Simiduia agarivorans SA1 = DSM 21679: one gene and its partner. The protein of the gene in region 2 interacts with the protein of the main gene of each other region in a pairwise test. Links are inferred from orthologs where the notes say so. Each region holds a gene or a part of one and is shown on either strand. Other genes may lie near its edges.

Evidence for each region. The genes of interacting proteins can lie anywhere in the genome.
Region 1: the proteins of M5M_RS00775 (region 2) and M5M_RS03665 interact in binary tests that used the Escherichia coli proteins (3 or more experiments, as listed by UniProt). The link is inferred for Simiduia agarivorans SA1 = DSM 21679 from one-to-one orthologs.

Annotation. Positions count from the first base shown.
Region 1 is NC_018868.3:806,592-810,764, reverse strand. Bases 764-4,173 are described here. They hold M5M_RS03665 (Rne/Rng family ribonuclease), read right to left. Parts: upstream 3,778-4,173; coding sequence 964-3,777; downstream 764-963. Outside these bases: M5M_RS03675 (Bax inhibitor-1/YccA family protein), read right to left, coding at 1-480. UniProt on the Escherichia coli protein: Endoribonuclease that plays a central role in RNA processing and decay. Required for the maturation of 5S and 16S rRNAs and the majority of tRNAs. Also involved in the degradation of most mRNAs.
Region 2 is NC_018868.3:166,684-171,773, forward strand. What follows is about bases 942-3,813. They hold M5M_RS00775 (DEAD/DEAH box helicase), read right to left. Parts: upstream 3,127-3,813; coding sequence 1,756-3,126; downstream 942-1,755. Other genes in these bases: M5M_RS00770 (AbgT family transporter), read left to right, coding at 942-1,712; M5M_RS00780 (YbjN domain-containing protein), read left to right, coding at 3,501-3,813. Also shown: more of M5M_RS00770, read left to right, coding at 108-941; more of M5M_RS00780, read left to right, coding at 3,814-3,980; M5M_RS00785 (phytoene desaturase family protein), read right to left, coding at 4,311-5,090. UniProt on the Escherichia coli protein: DEAD-box RNA helicase involved in the assembly of the 50S ribosomal subunit at low temperature. Exhibits RNA-stimulated ATP hydrolysis and RNA unwinding activity. Acts before DeaD.

The DNA.
Region 1 (4,173 bases), 640 kb from region 2 along the record:
CATGCCGGAGATATTCAGGAACACATTGGCGATACCGGCCACAAACGCTACCAGTAAGCCCACCATCAGGAAGCCGCCCATGAAGGACAGGTCTTTACGGGTGGTCAGTACATAGCCGGACAGACCGAAGAAAATCAGCGCGGTGCCGCCCAGTGCCATCAGCACAGGTTGAATGCCCGCGGTAGCGGATACCATGCCCACGATGGGGCCCGCGGTAAAGCCCAGCCAGCCGGTCAATGCGAAGACCCAAACGAGACCCATCGCGCTGTTCTTGTTTTTCTCGGTCAACCAGAGAAAGGCAATATAGGGCAGCAACATCCACAAGCCCAGGTAGGGCACGCTCAGTGCGATTGCCACAACGGCCATCAATGCGCTGAAAGCAAAGGTCATACCCAGCAACATGTAGGTGTTGCGCAGGACTTTGCTGACTTCTGCACTCTGGGCTTCTGCCGTCGCAGTTTGGTTGTAAAGCTCTTGCATGGTCATCTCCGTGAAAGGCAAGTTGATGAGCACAATCTTACAAAGGCCGCAGGCGTTTGCAAGGTATTTAGCGAGTAAATTGGGGCTAAGCGGCTGAATTTCAAGCCAAAAGCATCAATGGGGTGGTTGGTAATACGAGGGGGGGGAAGTGGCGGAAGGGGTGGGATTTGAACCCACGGATGCTCGCACATCGCCGGTTTTCAAGACCGGTGCATTCGACCACTCTGCCACCCTTCCGTAGCAGGCGCAGATTATACAGGCCGCCGGCCAGTTGGCAAGCGGTAAGTATTTATTTTTTATGAAAAAAATCCCTTTACTCGCAGACTGATCAATCGTCGCGCTGTATGGCTGAAAAAAGCGCAGCGCGGTGCCTTGAATCCGCTGGCTGGCTCATCCGTCGGCCCATACCGGGTTATGAATGTAGTGTTTGAGCAAACAAAAAAAGACCGGCTCAAGGCCGGTCTTTTCAGCAAGTCAGGTGTTTTAAGCCTGGCGTTTGTTACGCGGATCGTTGGCCGGGCGGCTCAAGTCGCGTGGTGTGCGTTCAACTGCAGCAGGCAGCGCCGTGTTGAGCGGTCGGGCACCGGATTTGGGGCGTGTCTCGGTGGTGATCTGCACGCTGCTTACCGGTTTTGGGTTAGCGCGCGGATCATTAGTTGCACGGCTATAACTTGCAGGTTGCGCTTCCGGGGTTGCTTCAACAGTCTCTGCTGCGTCAACCTCGTCCTGTTGGACGACAGTGTTGTCATCTGCAGATTCCACCCTGGCGTCACCGTCGGTTTGCTCGGCGGATTGCTGAGTGTCCGGTTCGGTAGCAGCGGCGGTTTGCGTTGCCTGCGGCTGTGTTTCGATCACTTCTTTTGCTTCAGCTTCCCCGGTAAGAGGGGCCTTGGCGGCAGGTTCGGTCTCTGCTGCGTCGATCGCGGCGACCGGCTCTGCTGGCGTAGTCTGCACTACTTCCGCTTCAGGTGATACTTCGCGGGTTGCCGGTTCAGGCTTGCGTTCTTCTGTTGATGCGGTTTCAGATTTCGGCTCTGCCGTGTCGTTGCTTTCGCCGTTGTCAGGTTTTTCCTGTTTAGGCGTTCGACGATTGCGGCGGCGATTTTCCTGTGGCTCGCTATTCTCCTGCGTTTCTCTTACAGGCGACTCGGTGCTGGCGGTAGACTCCGACGAAATTTCATCATCGGATTGCTGCTCAAATTGCTCCACCTGATCCGAGCGGCGGCCACGACGGCGCTCCTGATTGCGTCCACGACGGGAGCTGGGGCGACGCTGCGGCTTGTCTTCCGAGTTGCCGTTGTTGTCGTCAGCTTCGTTTTCGTTGGCAGCGACCGATTGTTCCTGGTTGTTGCTCTCCTGATTGTTGCTCTCTGCGTTGTCATTGTCGTTGTTACGACGGCGACGACGACGACGGCGACCGCGCTGTTCATCCTGATTGCCGTCGCTATCGTCGTTGCGATTGTTGCGTGGCTTGTCGGACTTGGCGTCGGTTTTATTGTCGTTTTTGTTTTCGGTCTCTTGGTCGCCTTTGTTACGACCGCGACGGCGATTGTTGGTGTTGCGGCCACGGCCCTGGCGACGACGGTCGTTATCCCGGGCTTTGGTCTTTTTGGGTTTTGGCTTGGGTGTAAACAGGGCGATGATGGCCGCAATCCACTGGGCAATCAGGCCGGGTTTAGGCGCCGGGGCCGGTGCTGGTTGAGACGGCGCAACCAATTGTACCGCTGCTTGTGGCAGGGGCTTGGCCGGTTGCATGTCGTTATCGGTTTCGGTTTTTTCCGCCGGGGTATGGATCTTGTAACTGGTCTCGAACGTGCCTTCGTCGTCATCGCGCAGACGCTGGACTTCGAAGTGCGGTGTTTGCAACTCCGATTTCGGCACAACAGTTACGCGAATGTTGTTGCGCGCTTCGATTTTGCTGATGGTTTTGCGTTTTTCGTTCAGCAAGTAGGTGGCAACATTGACCGGAACAATGGCGCGGATTTCTGCGCTGCGCTCTTTTTGCGCTTCTTCTTCCACCAGGCGCAAAATTGACAGCGCCAGTGATTTGGTGGAGCGGATCGTGCCTTGGCCAGAGCAGCGCGGGCATACCTTGGACATTGTTTCTTCCAGGGATGGGCGCAGGCGCTGGCGGGACATTTCCAGCAGGCCAAATTTTGAAATGCGGCCCACCTGGACACGGGCGCGATCCATTTCCAGTGCTTCGCGAATGCGGTTTTCCACCTCGCGCTGGTTCTTGGCATTTTGCATATCGATAAAGTCGATAACAGCCAGACCACCGATATCGCGCAACCTTAATTGACGGGCGATTTCCGTCGCTGCTTCCAGGTTGGTTTGCAGCGCGGTTTCCTCGATGTCGCCGCCTTTGGTGGCGCGCGAGGAGTTGATGTCGATAGAAACCAGGGCTTCTGTGGGGTCAATCACAATGGAGCCGCCCGAAGGCAGTTTCACTTCGCGCTCAAACGCGGTTTCGATCTGGCTTTCAACCTGATAGCGGTTGAACAACGGAATGTCGTCTTCATACAGCTTGATTTTGCTGTGATAGTTGGGCATTACCTGGTTGATGAAAGTGCTGACCAGGTCATAGGCTTCGCGTGTATCCACGATAACTTCGCCCACGTCCTGACGCAGGTAGTCGCGAATGGCGCGGATGATGACATTACTTTCCTGGAACAGGAAGGCGGGTGCCTTATTGCCGGATGCAGCGTCTGACAGGTTGCCCCACAGTTGAACCAGCCAGTCCAGGTCCCACTGCAATTCTTCGGAGCTACGGCCGATGCCCGCCGTGCGGACGATGATGCCCATGCCCTGGGGCACGTTCAGACCATTGATCGCATCGCGCAGTTCAGCGCGTTCTTCGCCTTCAATGCGGCGCGAGATGCCACCGGCGCGCGGGTTGTTTGGCATCAATACCAGATAGCGGCCGGCCAGACTAATAAAGGTAGTGAGTGCGGCGCCTTTGTTGCCGCGTTCTTCCTTGTCGACCTGGACAATGACTTCCTGGCCTTCTTTCAGCAGATCTTTGATCTTTGCGCGGCCGTCGAGCTCTTTGGGTGATTTGCCAAAGTATTCACGGGATATTTCCTTCAGGGGTAAAAAACCGTGACGTTCAGCACCATAGTCCACAAATGCCGCTTCGAGGCTGGGCTCGATCCGGGTAATTTTTCCTTTGTAGATATTGGCTTTTTTCTGTTCGCGATTGCGGTTTTCGATGTCGAGATCGTACAGCCATTGGCCGTCTACGAGCGCGACGCGCAACTCTTCGGGTTGAGTTGCGTTGATGAGCATTCTTTTCATGCTGTGCCTAATTTACAGGGCGCAGCGAGCAGTTTTGCTGTGTCTGGCTGTGTTTATGTTGCGCAGCGAATGGCTGTCGCAAAGAGTGCAACAGTCAGATGCAGGCCTGCCCATCGCGCCTTGTGCGATGTGATGCATGCCTGATTGTCTGTCGCGGCTCTCTTCAAAACTCATTTCCTGTACCGAGTTAACCCGGCAGGTCTTTTATTGGTCTGCTTTTTGGCAGACATGGTTTGTCAGTTCGGTTGCTGACGCTGCGGCACAGGGGGCTTTCATCACGGGGCAGCAACTGGCTGCGGCATGCTGAGTGAGCGATCATCCCTGGCGGCAGAGAGTGAGTTCTAAACATTCAGTCCAGTACAAAGCGCGTCTGTTCGCGCGCGTTGTCACTGTGGA
Region 2 (5,090 bases):
GTTTGGTCTTCGCACTTCAGTTAATGAATTGTTGCTGTGAAGGGCGCATTTTTAGCAGGTTTGTCATTTGGTGCCGGTTATAAAACAGCGTGAAAAAAGGAGCCAAAATGGCTGCGAATGAAAAAGCGGCAGTAGTTGATGCCGAAAACGGAAAGCGCGGCTGGTTTACCCGTTTTCTCGATACCGTTGAATACCTGGGTAACCTGCTGCCACATCCTGTGACCTTGTTTGCCTGTTTCGCGGTAGCCGTGGTGTTTGGCAGTGGGATTGCGTCCTATTTTGAGGTGAGTGCCGTCGATCCGCGGCCAGAGGGCGCTGCGGGGCGTGCGGCAGATGGCGTCATCCGGGTGGTGAACCTGCTGAGCGTTGACGGGCTGCAGCGGATTGTCTCCAACCTGGTAACCAACTTCACCGGCTTTCCCCCACTGGGCGTAGTGTTGGTGGCATTGCTGGGCGTGAGCCTGGCCGAACATTCCGGACTCATTTCTGCCGCCATGCGCGGCTTGGTCATGGGCGCGTCCCGTCGCATGGTGACAGTGACGGTCGTGTTCGCCGGCATTGTGTCCAATACCGCATCTGAGTTGGGTTACGTGGTGTTGATCCCCATGGCGGCGGTGATCTTCCACTCGCTCGGCCGGCACCCGTTGGCGGGGCTGGCAGCGGCGTTTGCCGGCGTGTCCGGTGGTTACAGTGCCAACCTGCTGATCGGAACGGTTGATCCTTTATTGGCCGGTTTTACCCAGTCTGCCGCCAATCTGATCGATCCCAACTACACCGTCAGCCCCGATGCCAACTGGTTTTTCATGATTGTGAGTACTTTCGTTATTTCGGCATTAGGTGCCTTTGTGACGGAAAAAATCGTGGAGCCCAAGCTTGGAAAATACGACCGCTCCGAGGCCAGTGTTGATCTGGAAGAACAGAAGTTGGAAGGCTTGCTGCCGATCGAAAAAAAAGGCCTGGCCTGGGCCGGCGTGGCCTTTGCCGGTGTCGCGGTGATGTTGGCACTGAGCGTGGTGCCCGAATGGGGGCCGCTGCGTCATCCGGATACCGGTTTGGTGGAGGGCTCGCCCTTCCTGAAGGGAATTGTGGTATTCATCTTCATCAGCTTTGCCATTCCCGGTTTTGTGTATGGCCGCATTGTCGGCAGCATGAAAAACGAGCGCGATGTGATTAACGCCATGTCCAAGAGCATCAGTGCTTTGGGGCTTTATATTGTGCTGGTGTTTTTTGCCGCGCAATTTGTGGCATTTTTCGGCTGGTCTAACCTGGGTTCCATCATCGCGGTAAAAGGCGCGACCTTTTTGCAGACTATTGGCCTGACCGGGCCGGAATTATTCGTTTTCTTCATCGCCATGTGCGCCATTGTGAATTTGTCACTCGGTTCGGCTTCGGCCCAGTGGGCCATTTTTGCGCCCATCTTTGTGCCCATGCTGATGATTGTGGGCTACTCGCCGGAAGTGATTCAGGCGGCCTATCGCATTGGGGATTCGGTCACCAACCTGATCACGCCCATGATGAGTTATTTCGGGCTCATTTTAGCGGTAGCGGCGCGATACAAAAAAGATCTGGGGATAGGGACATTGATCGCCACCATGCTGCCTTATACCCTGGTGTTTTTTGTGGGTTGGGTGACGTTGTTTTATTTGTGGGTGTTTGTATTTGGCCTGCCGGTGGGGCCGGGGGCGCCGACCTATTATCAGTTTGGTGGTTGAGCGCACTGAATGAAAAAACGCCTGGCATTGCCAGGCGTTATTTTTAATCTTCGTCTACCCCAGGGCCTTTTTTCTTGATGCCCGTAGGTGGCGCAAAACCATCACCCAATTGCACCGCACTGGGCTTGCGCCGCTTGCCGATATTTTTCTGGTCGCGTTCGCGCAGTTTGGGTTTGTTGTCTTTGGCCGCTTTTTTCGCCGCGCGTTCTTTGGCGGCTTTTTTATCGGCTTTTTTCGGGCCGCCGGCTTTGCCGGAGGCTTTGATTTTTTCCGGGCCCTTGTAGCGCGATTCAAAGCCGGGAATTTCGATTTGTTCGAAGCGGGTGCTCAGGTAGCGCTCCACACCGGCCTTCAGGTTCCATTCCTGCGGCGTGATAAAGCTGATGGCGGTGCCTTCGGCGCCCGCGCGGCCGGTGCGGCCGATGCGGTGGGTGTAGTCGTCGCCATTGCGCGCCATGTCGTAGTTGATGACCAGCTCAATGCCGCCAATGTCGATACCGCGGGCGGCCACGTCGGTGGCCACCAGTACCTGCACATGGCCCTTGCGCATCAGTTCCATTACCTTGTTGCGGTCTTCCTGCGCCATTTCACCGTGAATGGCACCGGTTTTGATTTCCTGCGCGCGCAGATACTGGCACAGATGATCCACCTGGGTGCGGGTATTGGTGAATACCAGTGCCTGCTCGTAGCTCAGGGTTTTCAGCAGTTGGGTAATGGTTTTCTGTTTGTGGTTGGCGCCGTCAGACAGGATCACCTGCTGGCGGATATTGGCCTGGGATTCACGGCCGCTGCTCAGATTGATTTTTTCCGGCTCGCGGGTCAGCTCTTTCGCCAGGGTATTGAAACCCATGTGCGATAAGGTGGCAGAAAACAACCAGGTAGAGCGGGTGGCGGCGAGCTTGTTGCAAATAGACACCATGTCATCGTGGAAACCCATGTCCAGCATGCGGTCGGCTTCATCCAGAATCAGTACCTGCAAGTCGTCCATGGCCGGTAGATTACGGTTGAAGTGCTCCAGCAAGCGGCCGGGGGTGGCGATCAGGATCTCCGGGTTTTTGCGCAGCTGCGCGGCCTGGAATTTGTAGTCATCGCCACCGGACACAATACCCACCTTCAGGTGGGTGAATTTCAGCGCGGCTTTGGCTTCCTTCAGGATCTGCTTGGCCAGCTCGCGGGTGGGCGCGAGAATCAGCGCCAGGGTGCCGGTGTTGCGATTGTCATTATTGAGAAGCTTCTGTGCCAGGGGCAATAGGAAAGCCAATGTCTTACCGCTGCCGGTTTCCGACATCACCAACAGGTCTTTGCCTGCCAGGGCTGCAGGAATGGCGGCATTCTGTACCTGGGTGGGATCGGTGATGGACTGGGCGTCCAGGGCCTTGATCAAGCGTTCGTCCAGGCCTAATTCAGTAAACACGGCATTTCCTCGTTGTGGCGCCAGCATTCGGGGGCGCGAGTATACATGAATACACGGTTGAAGCTTAGCAGGCTGTTGATAAACCCCTTGTATTCTCAGCGAGGCATGAAGCGCGCAGATGTTGTGTTTTGCCTCGACGCACAGGGTGGTTCCCTTTGCTAGAGGCAAAGCGCAGCAGGTGTGCGCTTCAGGCCTCGCCCTTCGGGGATTTCAGGCTGGTCCGTACTTGTCGTTGCCGTTTTTCGGTGGGTGGACACACACCTTCAAAACGGCGCCTAAATTACAAGCCAGCCTGAAAACCTGAGCATGCAAGGAGTTTTTCAATAGACTGCTCGTGGTTGCGGGCGTATCCTGCCCGCCCGGAAGGAGGTCCCATGTCTGAATTGCAATTACCCGATATTGATACCATTGAGCAGTGGCTCAAGCGCATGGGCCAGGTGTGTTACCTGTGCGGCCAGTGCCCGGGCCTGCATCTGGAGGCCGTGCAATCCGAGGAGGGCGTGCTGGATGCCCGCCTACTGATGGAGCCGGAAGGGGTGTTGCTGAGCGTGGAGCTGGAAATCCGGCCCTCCATCCTGCTGGGCATGAACGCCGAGCTGAGTTTCCTGAACATGGGCTTCCCCACCATCAAGGCGTTTCTCGACGTGGTTGATGAAGGCATTCCACGGCTGGTGCTGTGCGATACCTTAATGACCGGCGCCGGCGTGAGCTACGAGCAGTTTGCCCACTTCGTGACCGCGTCCCTTGAGCAGATTCACAAGATTATTGTTGATTGCCAGCAGCAGGGTTACCTGATGGGCGACCAGATGGGTGCGCCCATGGGTGACGGGGATGGGGCGGGGAAGTTTCATTGATGGGTGATGGTGGAATGCGCTGCGCTTATTCCACCCTACAGCACACCATAGGTAGGGTGGAATAAGCGCAGCGCATTCCACCATTCGTGTCTGATTACAGATCCCGCAAAATCTCCCTCGCCGCATTGTGTCCCTTGCAGCCCGTGACACCACCACCGGGATGTGCGCCCTAGGGTGGAATAAGCGCAGCGCATTCCACCATTCGTGTCTGATTACAGATCCCGCAAAACCTCCCTCGCCGCATGGTGTCGCGGGCAGCCCGTGACACCACCGCCGGGATGTGCGCCGTAGGGTGGAATAAGCACAGCGCATTCCACCATTCGTGTCCGATTACAGATCCCTCAAAATCTCCCTCGCCGCATTGTGCCCTGGGCAACCCGTGACGCCGCCGCCCGGATGGGTGCCTGAGCCGCACAGGTACAAGCCTTTGATGGGCGTGCGGTAATCTGCGTGGCCCATGAGCGGGCGGTTGAGCCAGAGCTGATCCAGACCCAGCGCGCCGTGAAAAATGTCGCCATTCACCAACCCGAATTTGCGCTCCAGATCCAGTGGCGAATGGATCTGGCGGGCGATCACGCTGGCTTTGAAATTGGGTGCGTAGCGGGTCACGGTATCGATGATGGTGTCGGCCGCGGCTTCGCGGTGGTCGTCCCAGCTGTCGCCATTGGGCAGCTGCGGTGCGAATTGCTGGCAGAAGAGGCTGGCCACGTGCTGGCCCTTGGGTGCCAGCGTATCGTCCACCACCGACGGAATCAGCATTTCCACAATGGGGTGTTTGGCGTAGCCGGATTGCTTGGCGTCCAGATAGGCCTGTTCCAGGTACTGCATGGTAGGGCCGATCACGATGCCGGAGGTGTGGTGCGGCTGTTGCTGGGTGCCCGGGCGGCACAAGAAGTCGGGCAATTCCGACAGGGCCACATTCATGCGGAAGCTGCCGGAACCGGTTTTGAAACTGGCGAGATGGCGGCGGAAGTCCTCGGGCAGATGCTCGGGCGCCATCAGCCGCTCAAACAGCAGCTTGGGGCCCATGTTGGCCACCAGACAGTCACTGGTGTATTCACGGCCATCCTCCAGCTTCACGCCGCGGGCGCGACCGTTATCGACCAGCAC